2 regions of the Allohahella marinimesophila genome follow, and region 1 is predicted to be linked to the other one. Evidence: predicted binding sites of a transcription regulator. Region 1 holds the regulator's gene; the other holds the start of a gene.
What was found. The regulator sigma-54, encoded in region 1, starts transcription at its own class of promoters, with help from an activator protein. The targets are predictions, from matches to a motif close to TGGCACNNNNNTTGCTNT.

Region 1 (4,211 bases):
GAAGCAGGATGTACGCGCGATCTATCAGGCAAGACCGGCATATGAGTGAACTCATGCGCCCGTCCTCGGCTGCAAAAGTCAGGCTTCGCTTTGGCCTGACCCTGGCTTTCATTATGGTAAGCGGCAGCGCCGCAGCCTTCGACATGACACTGCAGAGCCGAGAGCCCATCAGAATACAGGCCGACTCCGCCGAGCTTGATGAGCTCAAAGGCGTGGCGACTTACAATGGCGACGTTGTGATCAGCCAGGGCCGGTCGCTCATCGAAGCCAGCCGCATCACGGTCTATACGACTGGCGGCCGGGGTATCAGCAGACTGGACGCCGTAGGCACCCCTGCCCACCTGAAGCAATACAATGCTGAGGAAGATACAGAAACCAATGCCTACGCCAAGCGAATCGATTACCGCCGTGACCAGAATCAGGTGGCGCTTCGCGGTAGTGCCAGGCTAGAACAGGATTCGAGCATTTTTCAGGGGGAAGAGATTCTGTACGATACGGTCAGTCAGGTGGTGAATGCCAGGTCCTCTGATGACAAGGACAAGAAGCAGCGGGTCGAGATGGTTTATTTTCCCGAGACGCCTGATGACGAAGGTGAGACGCCAGAATCCGCCGGTCAGAATTAGGCGAGCGGCGGCATATGAAGAGACTCGCAGCAGACAACCTGTCCAAGGCTTACAAGAAGCGCCCGGTGGTAAAAGATGTATCACTCGAGGTCTTTTCGGGCGAGATCGTCGGATTACTGGGCCCGAATGGCGCAGGAAAAACCACCTGCTTTTACATGGTCGTCGGGCTGGTAGCGAGCGATAGCGGCATTGTCAGCATCGACAACCAGGACATTACCAGTCTGTCGATGCATGGTCGCGCCAGACGGGGCATCGGATACCTGCCCCAGGAGGCGTCAGTATTTCGCAAGCTGAGCGTAGAACATAATATCCTCGCGATACTGCAGACGCGGGGCGATCTGGATGCAAAGCAGCAACGCGCAAAATGTGAGGAGCTACTCAGGGAGTTCCATATTACCCATATTCGTGACAGTCTCGGGATGAGCCTGTCAGGTGGTGAGCGCCGCAGGGTCGAGATTGCCAGGGCCCTGGCCACCGAACCGGATTTCATTCTGCTCGATGAGCCGTTTGCCGGGGTCGATCCGATTTCAGTCAATGATATCAAGCAGATCGTACAGCATCTTCAGAAACGTAGTATCGGCGTACTCATCACCGATCATAACGTTCGGGAGACACTGGATATCTGTGAGAGAGCCTATATCGTCAGTGACGGCTACATCATCGCCAGTGGCACGCCCGACAGTATTCTGGCGAACCAGACAGTGAGAGACGTCTATTTGGGGGACCGATTCAAATTATGAGAATAAGTACTCTGCAGACATCCAGCCCACGGCCGGAATTCATAACGACAGTCGTTAGCGGCCAAGTTGTCAGAAGGCACCTGATCTAATGGTGATGAAGACCTCCCTCCAGCTCAAGATGGGTCAGCATCTGACGATGACCCCTCAGTTGCAACAGGCCATCAAACTCCTGCAGCTGTCCACACTTGACCTTCAACAGGAGATTCAGCAAGCGCTGGACTCCAACCCAATGCTGGAACTGGAGGAAGACGATCACGATCGTGGCCCGGAACGGCTTGAATCGGATAAAAGCGCTGAACGCGACTCCGAAATTCGTAGCGACGCCAGCGAAACCAGGGAAGCAACCGAGCGGCAGGATTCGCTGGACACCATTCCCGATGACTTGCCGGTCGATACCGCTTGGGAAGACGTTTACCAGAGCGGCACGAGCAGCAGCTCTGGTTCAGGATCGGGTGGCGACGACGATTATGATTTCGAGAGCCGTAACTCGCGCACCGAAAGTCTGCAGGACCACCTGCTCTGGCAGCTCAACCTCTGCCCCATGAGCGATACTGATCGTCTGATTGCGCACTCGATCGTCGACGCGGTCAACGATGACGGCTACCTGACCCAGACGCTAGCCGAAATCCACGAAGGCCTGGTCGACATGCAGCAGCGCATGGCTGATCGGGAAGAGCTCGAACTGGACGACAGTGAAGTTATCGAGCTCGACGAAGTCCAGGCAGTGCTCAAACGCATACAGCAGTTCGATCCGCCCGGTGTCGCTGCGAGGGATCTGCAGGAGTGCCTGCTGATCCAGCTTCTGCAGTTGCCGCCATCGACGCCCTGGTTGAATCAGGCCAAGCTGGTGATCAGTCATTACATCAACCTGCTGGGTTCGCGTGATTATGCCCAGCTGATGCGTCGCAGTCGTATCAAGGAGAGTGACCTCAAGGATGTCATGCGCCTTATCCAGTCGCTCAACCCGCGGCCTGGCGAAGGTGTGCAGACCACCGACACTGAGTATGTGGTGCCAGATGTGATCGTCAAGAAACTGAAAGATCGCTGGACTGTGGAACTCAATCCCGAAATTGCTCCGCGAATTCGGGTAAACTCGACCTATGCCGGCATGGTAAAGCGCGCTGATTCCAGCGCCGACAATACCTACCTCAAGGATCAACTTCAGGAAGCCAAGTGGTTTCTGAAGAGCCTGCAGAGCCGGAACGAGACGCTGCTGAAGGTCGCGACCCGGATCGTAGAGCATCAGCAGGGCTTTCTCGACTATGGTGAGGAAGCGATGAAGCCACTGGTGCTGCACGATATCGCTGAAGCGGTCGAGATGCATGAGTCGACCATTTCCCGCGTCACCACGCAGAAATACATGCACACGCCTCGGGGTGTTTTTGAATTAAAGTACTTTTTCTCGAGTCACGTCGGCACCGAAAGTGGTGGCGAGTGTTCGTCGACGGCCATCAGAGCCATCATCAAGAAGTTGGTGGCTGCCGAATCACTGAAGAAGCCGCTGAGCGATAGCAAGATTGCGTCTATTCTTGCAGATCAGGGCATCAATGTTGCACGCAGAACAATTGCGAAGTACCGGGAGGCCATGTCTATTCCTCCCTCAAATGAACGCAAACGGCTCATCTGAGCGTTTGCGAATTCTGACCTACCTATAGAGGCACAGTGTATGCAGTTGAACATTACCGGACAAAATATCGATTTGACCGATGCGCTCAAAAGCCATGTTGAAGCCAAATTCGATAAGCTTCAGCGCCACGTCGACTCGATTAGTAATGTACAGGTGACACTCGCAGTTGAAAAACAGCGCCAGATGGCGGAGGCTACGCTGCACATGAGCGGTAGCGACGTCCATGCGAACGCTGAGGACCTTGATATGTATTCTGCTATCGACCAGTTGGCAGACAAGCTCGACAGACAGGTCCTCAAGCAGAAGGAAAAACAGGTGGAGCGGAATCACGGCGTTAACGCCAGATAGCGGTCGGCCAGCCACAAAGACCCACGTATATTATGAAACTTTCGGAAATCCTGGCTCCGGCACTCACCCAGCATCGGGTGAGTGCCTCCAGCAAGAAAAAAGTCCTCGAATACATTGCTCACCTGGTTGCAGGGCATTACTCGTTTCTGAACGAAACTGCCCTGTTGGCCAATCTCAACAATAGGGAACGCCTGGGCAGTACAGGCATTGGCAAGGGTATTGCGATTCCACACTGTCGGCTCGAGAACTGTGACCGCGTCATCGGCGCATTCATCACGCTCGGCACACCGGTAGAATTCGATGCGATAGATAATGAACCCGTCGACCTGCTGTTCGTGCTGGTGGTCCCTCAGGAAGCCACTTCAGAGCATCTGGATCTTCTCGGTCAACTTGCGCAGAAGTTCAACGACGAGGCTTTCTGTGAAGAAGTCCGAGCCGCCGATAACAGTACACAGCTTTTCGAGCTCATTACTCGAGAGGGCACGCAAGCCGATTCGCAAGACTGAGGTGACTCCTTGAAACTGATTATCGTTAGCGGGCGCTCCGGCTCGGGCAAGAGTACAGCCTTGCACGTACTGGAAGACCTGAGTTTTTACTGCATCGATAATTTGCCGGTGGGGCTTCTCAAGCCTCTCGTGGAGGAGGCACTGAGCGAAGAAAACAAGCCGGCGCAGAATATCGCCGTCAGTATCGATGCCCGGAACCTGAATAAGGATTTTGCCAGTTTTCCCGAGATGTTTGCTGACCTGAAGTCAAAACAGGTCGAATGCGAAGTCATCTTTCTGGATGCTGATGACGAAACGCTCCTGCAGCGCTTTAACGCCACCCGCCGGAAGCATCCGCTCAGCACCAGAACGATTTCGCTCAAGGAGG
Region 2 (4,211 bases), on a different contig from region 1:
TCTGCCGCAACGTGCTGATCTATTTTGCCGGCCCGGTGAAGACCGATATCCTGCAGCGTATGCATGCGGTGTTGAAACCTGGCGGTTTTCTCATGCTTGGTGCGTCAGAGTCGCCGGGCTCGCTGTCCGATAAATTCAAGATGACCCGCTTTAATCCTGGAATCGCCTACCAGCGGCTCTGACCTTGTCGAGCATTTGCGGTGTATTGATGTTTGCGAACATCGCTCCACTGTCGGAAAAATCCACCTCGCGCACATCGCATTGACTCGTCCAGCCCATCATGCCTGGTGGACGTTCGCGCGGGACAGCCATAAAAGCCGGCAATTGCTGCAGGGCAGAGCGTTTGAGCAGGCAATGCAGCGGCTGGATGCGCTGGCCATCGCTGGCCACGAAACCATCTGCTGACGGCTTGTCTTGTGCAGCAGCCAGCAGGCGACGTGCGAACAGCGGAGACAACAGAGGTGTGTCGCATGGCACCACGAAAACCCAGTCGGACTGAAGTTCAGAGACAGCAGCGACAAGCCCCCCCAGAGGGCCCCTGAAATCAGGCTCGAGATCCTGTATCACCAGCCCATCATGCTGCAAAGCAAGGGCGCGATACCGTTCGAGATTACGATTGACCGAGATCAGAGGCCGGACCGGCGTGTCTGCGAAGGCCGCAAGCGTGGCTTCTATGAATGTGGAAGTACCGAAGTCGACCCAGCCCTTGTCCTGCCCGCCCATACGATCCCCGCGTCCGCCCGCCAGGATGATGGTGTCGATGCGCTGATCAGGAAATGACATATATAAGCTGGTCTGTGTGCGTTCGCGGTGCAAAAGGTTGGCCTGAGGCTGGCAGTGAATGCAATACTCTCGTCTGGCCACATCATACAGATTACAGGAGTCATCATGGCAAAGTCTCTTCAGGAACAACTGATGCAGGCTGGCTTGGTCGATAGCAAGAAAGCAAAATCGATCAAGCAGGAGAAGCGAAAGGCAACGAAGCAGGCCCCAAAGCCGAAGAAATCCGAAAAGGTCAATACTGCAGCAGAACAGGCGACGCAGAGACGGGAAGAGCAGCAGGCCCGCGATCGAGCCAGGGCCCAGCAGGACAGTGTGCAGCGCAAGCGGCAGGAGTGTACCGCTCAAGTGCGGCAGATGGTCGAAACGAATCGTGTGAAACACGGCCAGGAAGCAGGCCTGCGTGAAGATGCTGAGGTGCCGTTCCAATTCGTCGACCAGCGCAAGGTGAAGAAGATTCGGGTGGATAGACCGCAGCAAGGTGCACTGCAGCGCGGTCAATTGGCCATCGTCATCAGTAAAGGCCGCTACGAACTGGTCCCTGCAGAGACTGCCCAGCGTATTATCGAGCGCGAACAGGCGCTGAACGACCTGCTCGCAGAACTGCAGATCGAACCGATCGCAAGCTCGGTGCTGTTGTTCAACAAACAAAGTGGCCTCAGACCCGAGGACACGAAGACAGACACCGCGAGCGATGACCCTTATGCCGACTACCAGATTCCAGACGACCTCATGTGGTAAATTTTTCTGGGGGTCCGCATTGTGCCTTGGTCTTGCTCTGCCGGTCGTCGAGGCCGGTGCTGAAGAGGCCGGCAGCAAGCCGGCAGCCCCCGAAATAAAATCCGTCATCGGTGCTCTCGCCATGTATCGGCCCGAGTATCTCGGTGGCGACGATCACGAACTCATTGGTCTGCCGTTTATCGACCTGCAGTACAACCAGTACTTTTTCAATCCGATCAATGGTGCCGGTGTCGGCATGAGACCGGTAGAGGCTTTGACCGTAGGGCTCGGCCTGGGCTATGCCTTCGGTCGCGATCAGGATGATGCCGACAGGCTGGAAGGTCTTGGCGATATCGATGGTGGGGCGAAGGTGAGCTTCTTCGCCGATTATAAGTTCGAGATCACGGACACAAGTCCAGTGCTCGATGCCAGCTACACCCTGGGGCTGACTGTCGATCACCAGTTCACCGGAGACGACACCGGTGTCAGTGGTGACCTCGGTTTTAGCCGAAATGACCGACTAGGGGAACGCTTCATGATCATCAACGGTGTGAAAGCCTTTTTCGGCAGCGACGCTTTTCAGGATGCCTGGTTCGGCATCAGCGAGCGTCAGACACTTCGAAGTGGCTTACCAGTCTATGACAGTGATGACGTCTTTCATTCTGCCGGCGTGTCCACCCGACTGCTGTATTTCGTCACCCGCGAGCTCAACCTGATTACGGCCGTCAGCTATCAGAAGCTGATCGGCGACGCCGGTGAGAGTCCAGTTGTCGAGAGTCAGGATCAAATGAGTTATCAGCTCGGGTTCAGCTACGCCCTGTAACCATGGATTAACCGTTCTCTGCCCTGAAATGATGCACGGCTAAAAAACGCCGCTGCATTATTCCAGTGCGATTTTCGCTACCCCCGCACCAAAGCCACTCTCGTTCTGCGCCAAAATCAAACATCTCTTATTGTAAGTATATGATTATAGGCGAAAAAAGCATGTGGCATGCTTTCTGCTATGACCAGTTCAGCTACACACACCACGCAAGGAACTGTGCATGAACTGGTCAACTTCATTCAAGGCAGCTGCTATGGCCTCGGCAATCTCGCTCTGCGTCACAGCAGGGAGTGCCCACGCCGAAAAGCTTGGGTACCCGGAAAAGGAAGAGCTGAGATTTGGCTTCATCAAGCTGACCGATATGGCACCGCTCGCCATCGCTTATGAAAACCGCTACTTCGAAGATGAAGGCCTTTATGTCTCAGTCGAAGCACAGGCGAACTGGAAAGTATTGCTGGATGGCGTCATTGACGGTCAGCTGGACGGGGCACATATGCTCGCCGGGCAACCACTGGCTGCGACCATGGGCTACGGCACCAAGGCGAATATCGTCACTCCCTTTTCGATGGACCTGAACGGCAACGCCATCACCGTCTCCAACGACGTCTGGGCGCAGATGAAAAGCAATCTGCCAATGAATGCCGATGGCAAGCCTGAGCATCCGATCAAGGCCGATGCACTCAAGCCGGTCGTCGACAAGTTCAAGGCCGAGGGCAAGCAGTTCAAGATGGGCATGGTGTTCCCCGTGTCCACACATAACTACGAGCTGCGCTACTGGCTGGCCGCTGGCAACATCCATCCTGGCTACTATGCGCCGCATAAAGGCGACACTTCAGGCCAGCTGCAGGCGGACGCCCTGCTATCAGTTACACCACCGCCACAAATGCCAGCCACGCTCGAGGCCGGCACCATCAATGGGTATTGCGTCGGTGAGCCCTGGAACCAGCAGGCCGTGTTCAAGGGCATCGGCGTGCCAGTCATTACCGATTACGAAATCTGGAAGAACAATCCGGAAAAAGTCTTCGGCATGACAGAAGAGTTTATCGAGAAGAACCCGAATACCGCGGTCCGAGTGACCAGAGCGCTGATCCGGGCTGCCATGTGGCTGGATGAGAACAATAACGCCAACCGAGCCAAGGCCGTGAAGATTCTGTCACAGCCGCAGTATGTAGGCGCTGATTACGACGTTATCGCCAACAGCATGATCGGCACCTTTGAGTACGAAAAGGGCGACAAGCGGCAGGTGCCGGACTTCAACGTGTTCTTCCGCTACAACGCTACCTATCCCTATTACTCGGATGCCATCTGGTACCTGACCCAGATGCGTCGCTGGGGACAGATAGCTGAAGACAAGCCTGACGACTGGTACAAGGATCTGGCGAAGAAGGTCTATCGCACAGACATCTATACCAAAGCCGCAAAGTCGCTCATTGCAGATGGTTTGGCCAAGGCCGAAGACTTTCCGGACTTTGCCTCTGAAACCGGCTTCAAGCCTGTGCAGACAGAGTTCATCGACGGCGTGTCTTACGACGGCTCCAAACCCAATGCCTATATCGACAGCTTCAAGATCGGCCTGAAAACCGGCGATAAGCTCTAAGCGCTTTTTTCAAGCCCCACGCAGGATCATAGTCATGGAAAACACAGCAGCCACGCCACAAGCCACAGCAGGTGCGACCGTGAATCGGGCGGTCATTGCACCAGTTCCGTCCGATCGTGATATCGACCTCGGTCAGCTGTTCACAGTTACATTGAAGCCGTTTATCGCGCCATTAGTGGGCATTGCTATCTTCCTGATGCTCTGGAGTTTCGCGGCGAAGAACATCGAGACTTCGCTTGGCGCCTTTCCCGGGCCGGCGGCGGTTGCCGAGCAGTTCGGTAACCTCTACGA

Region 2: a site for sigma-54 is predicted at 2,488-2,505, ahead of ABD735_RS19975 (CmpA/NrtA family ABC transporter substrate-binding protein). Genes of this name have one in related genera too.

Annotation. Positions count from the first base shown of each region.
Region 1 is NZ_BAABBO010000016.1:56,366-60,576, reverse strand. Features, by position in the region: gene lptC (LPS export ABC transporter periplasmic protein LptC) at 1-49, shown strand, start outside; gene lptA (lipopolysaccharide transport periplasmic protein LptA) at 42-623, shown strand; gene lptB (LPS export ABC transporter ATP-binding protein) at 638-1,363, shown strand; gene ABD735_RS16380 (RNA polymerase factor sigma-54) at 1,458-2,990, shown strand; gene hpf (ribosome hibernation-promoting factor, HPF/YfiA family) at 3,030-3,338, shown strand; gene ptsN (PTS IIA-like nitrogen regulatory protein PtsN) at 3,371-3,844, shown strand; gene rapZ (RNase adapter RapZ) at 3,854-4,211, shown strand, end outside.
Region 2 is NZ_BAABBO010000024.1:70,492-74,702, forward strand. Features, by position in the region: gene ABD735_RS19955 (CheR family methyltransferase) at 1-182, shown strand, start outside; gene mobA (molybdenum cofactor guanylyltransferase) at 151-783, opposite strand; gene ABD735_RS19965 (DUF2058 domain-containing protein) at 889-1,521, shown strand; gene ABD735_RS19970 (MipA/OmpV family protein) at 1,484-2,323, shown strand; gene ABD735_RS19975 (CmpA/NrtA family ABC transporter substrate-binding protein) at 2,577-3,920, shown strand; gene ABD735_RS19980 (ABC transporter permease) at 3,955-4,211, shown strand, end outside.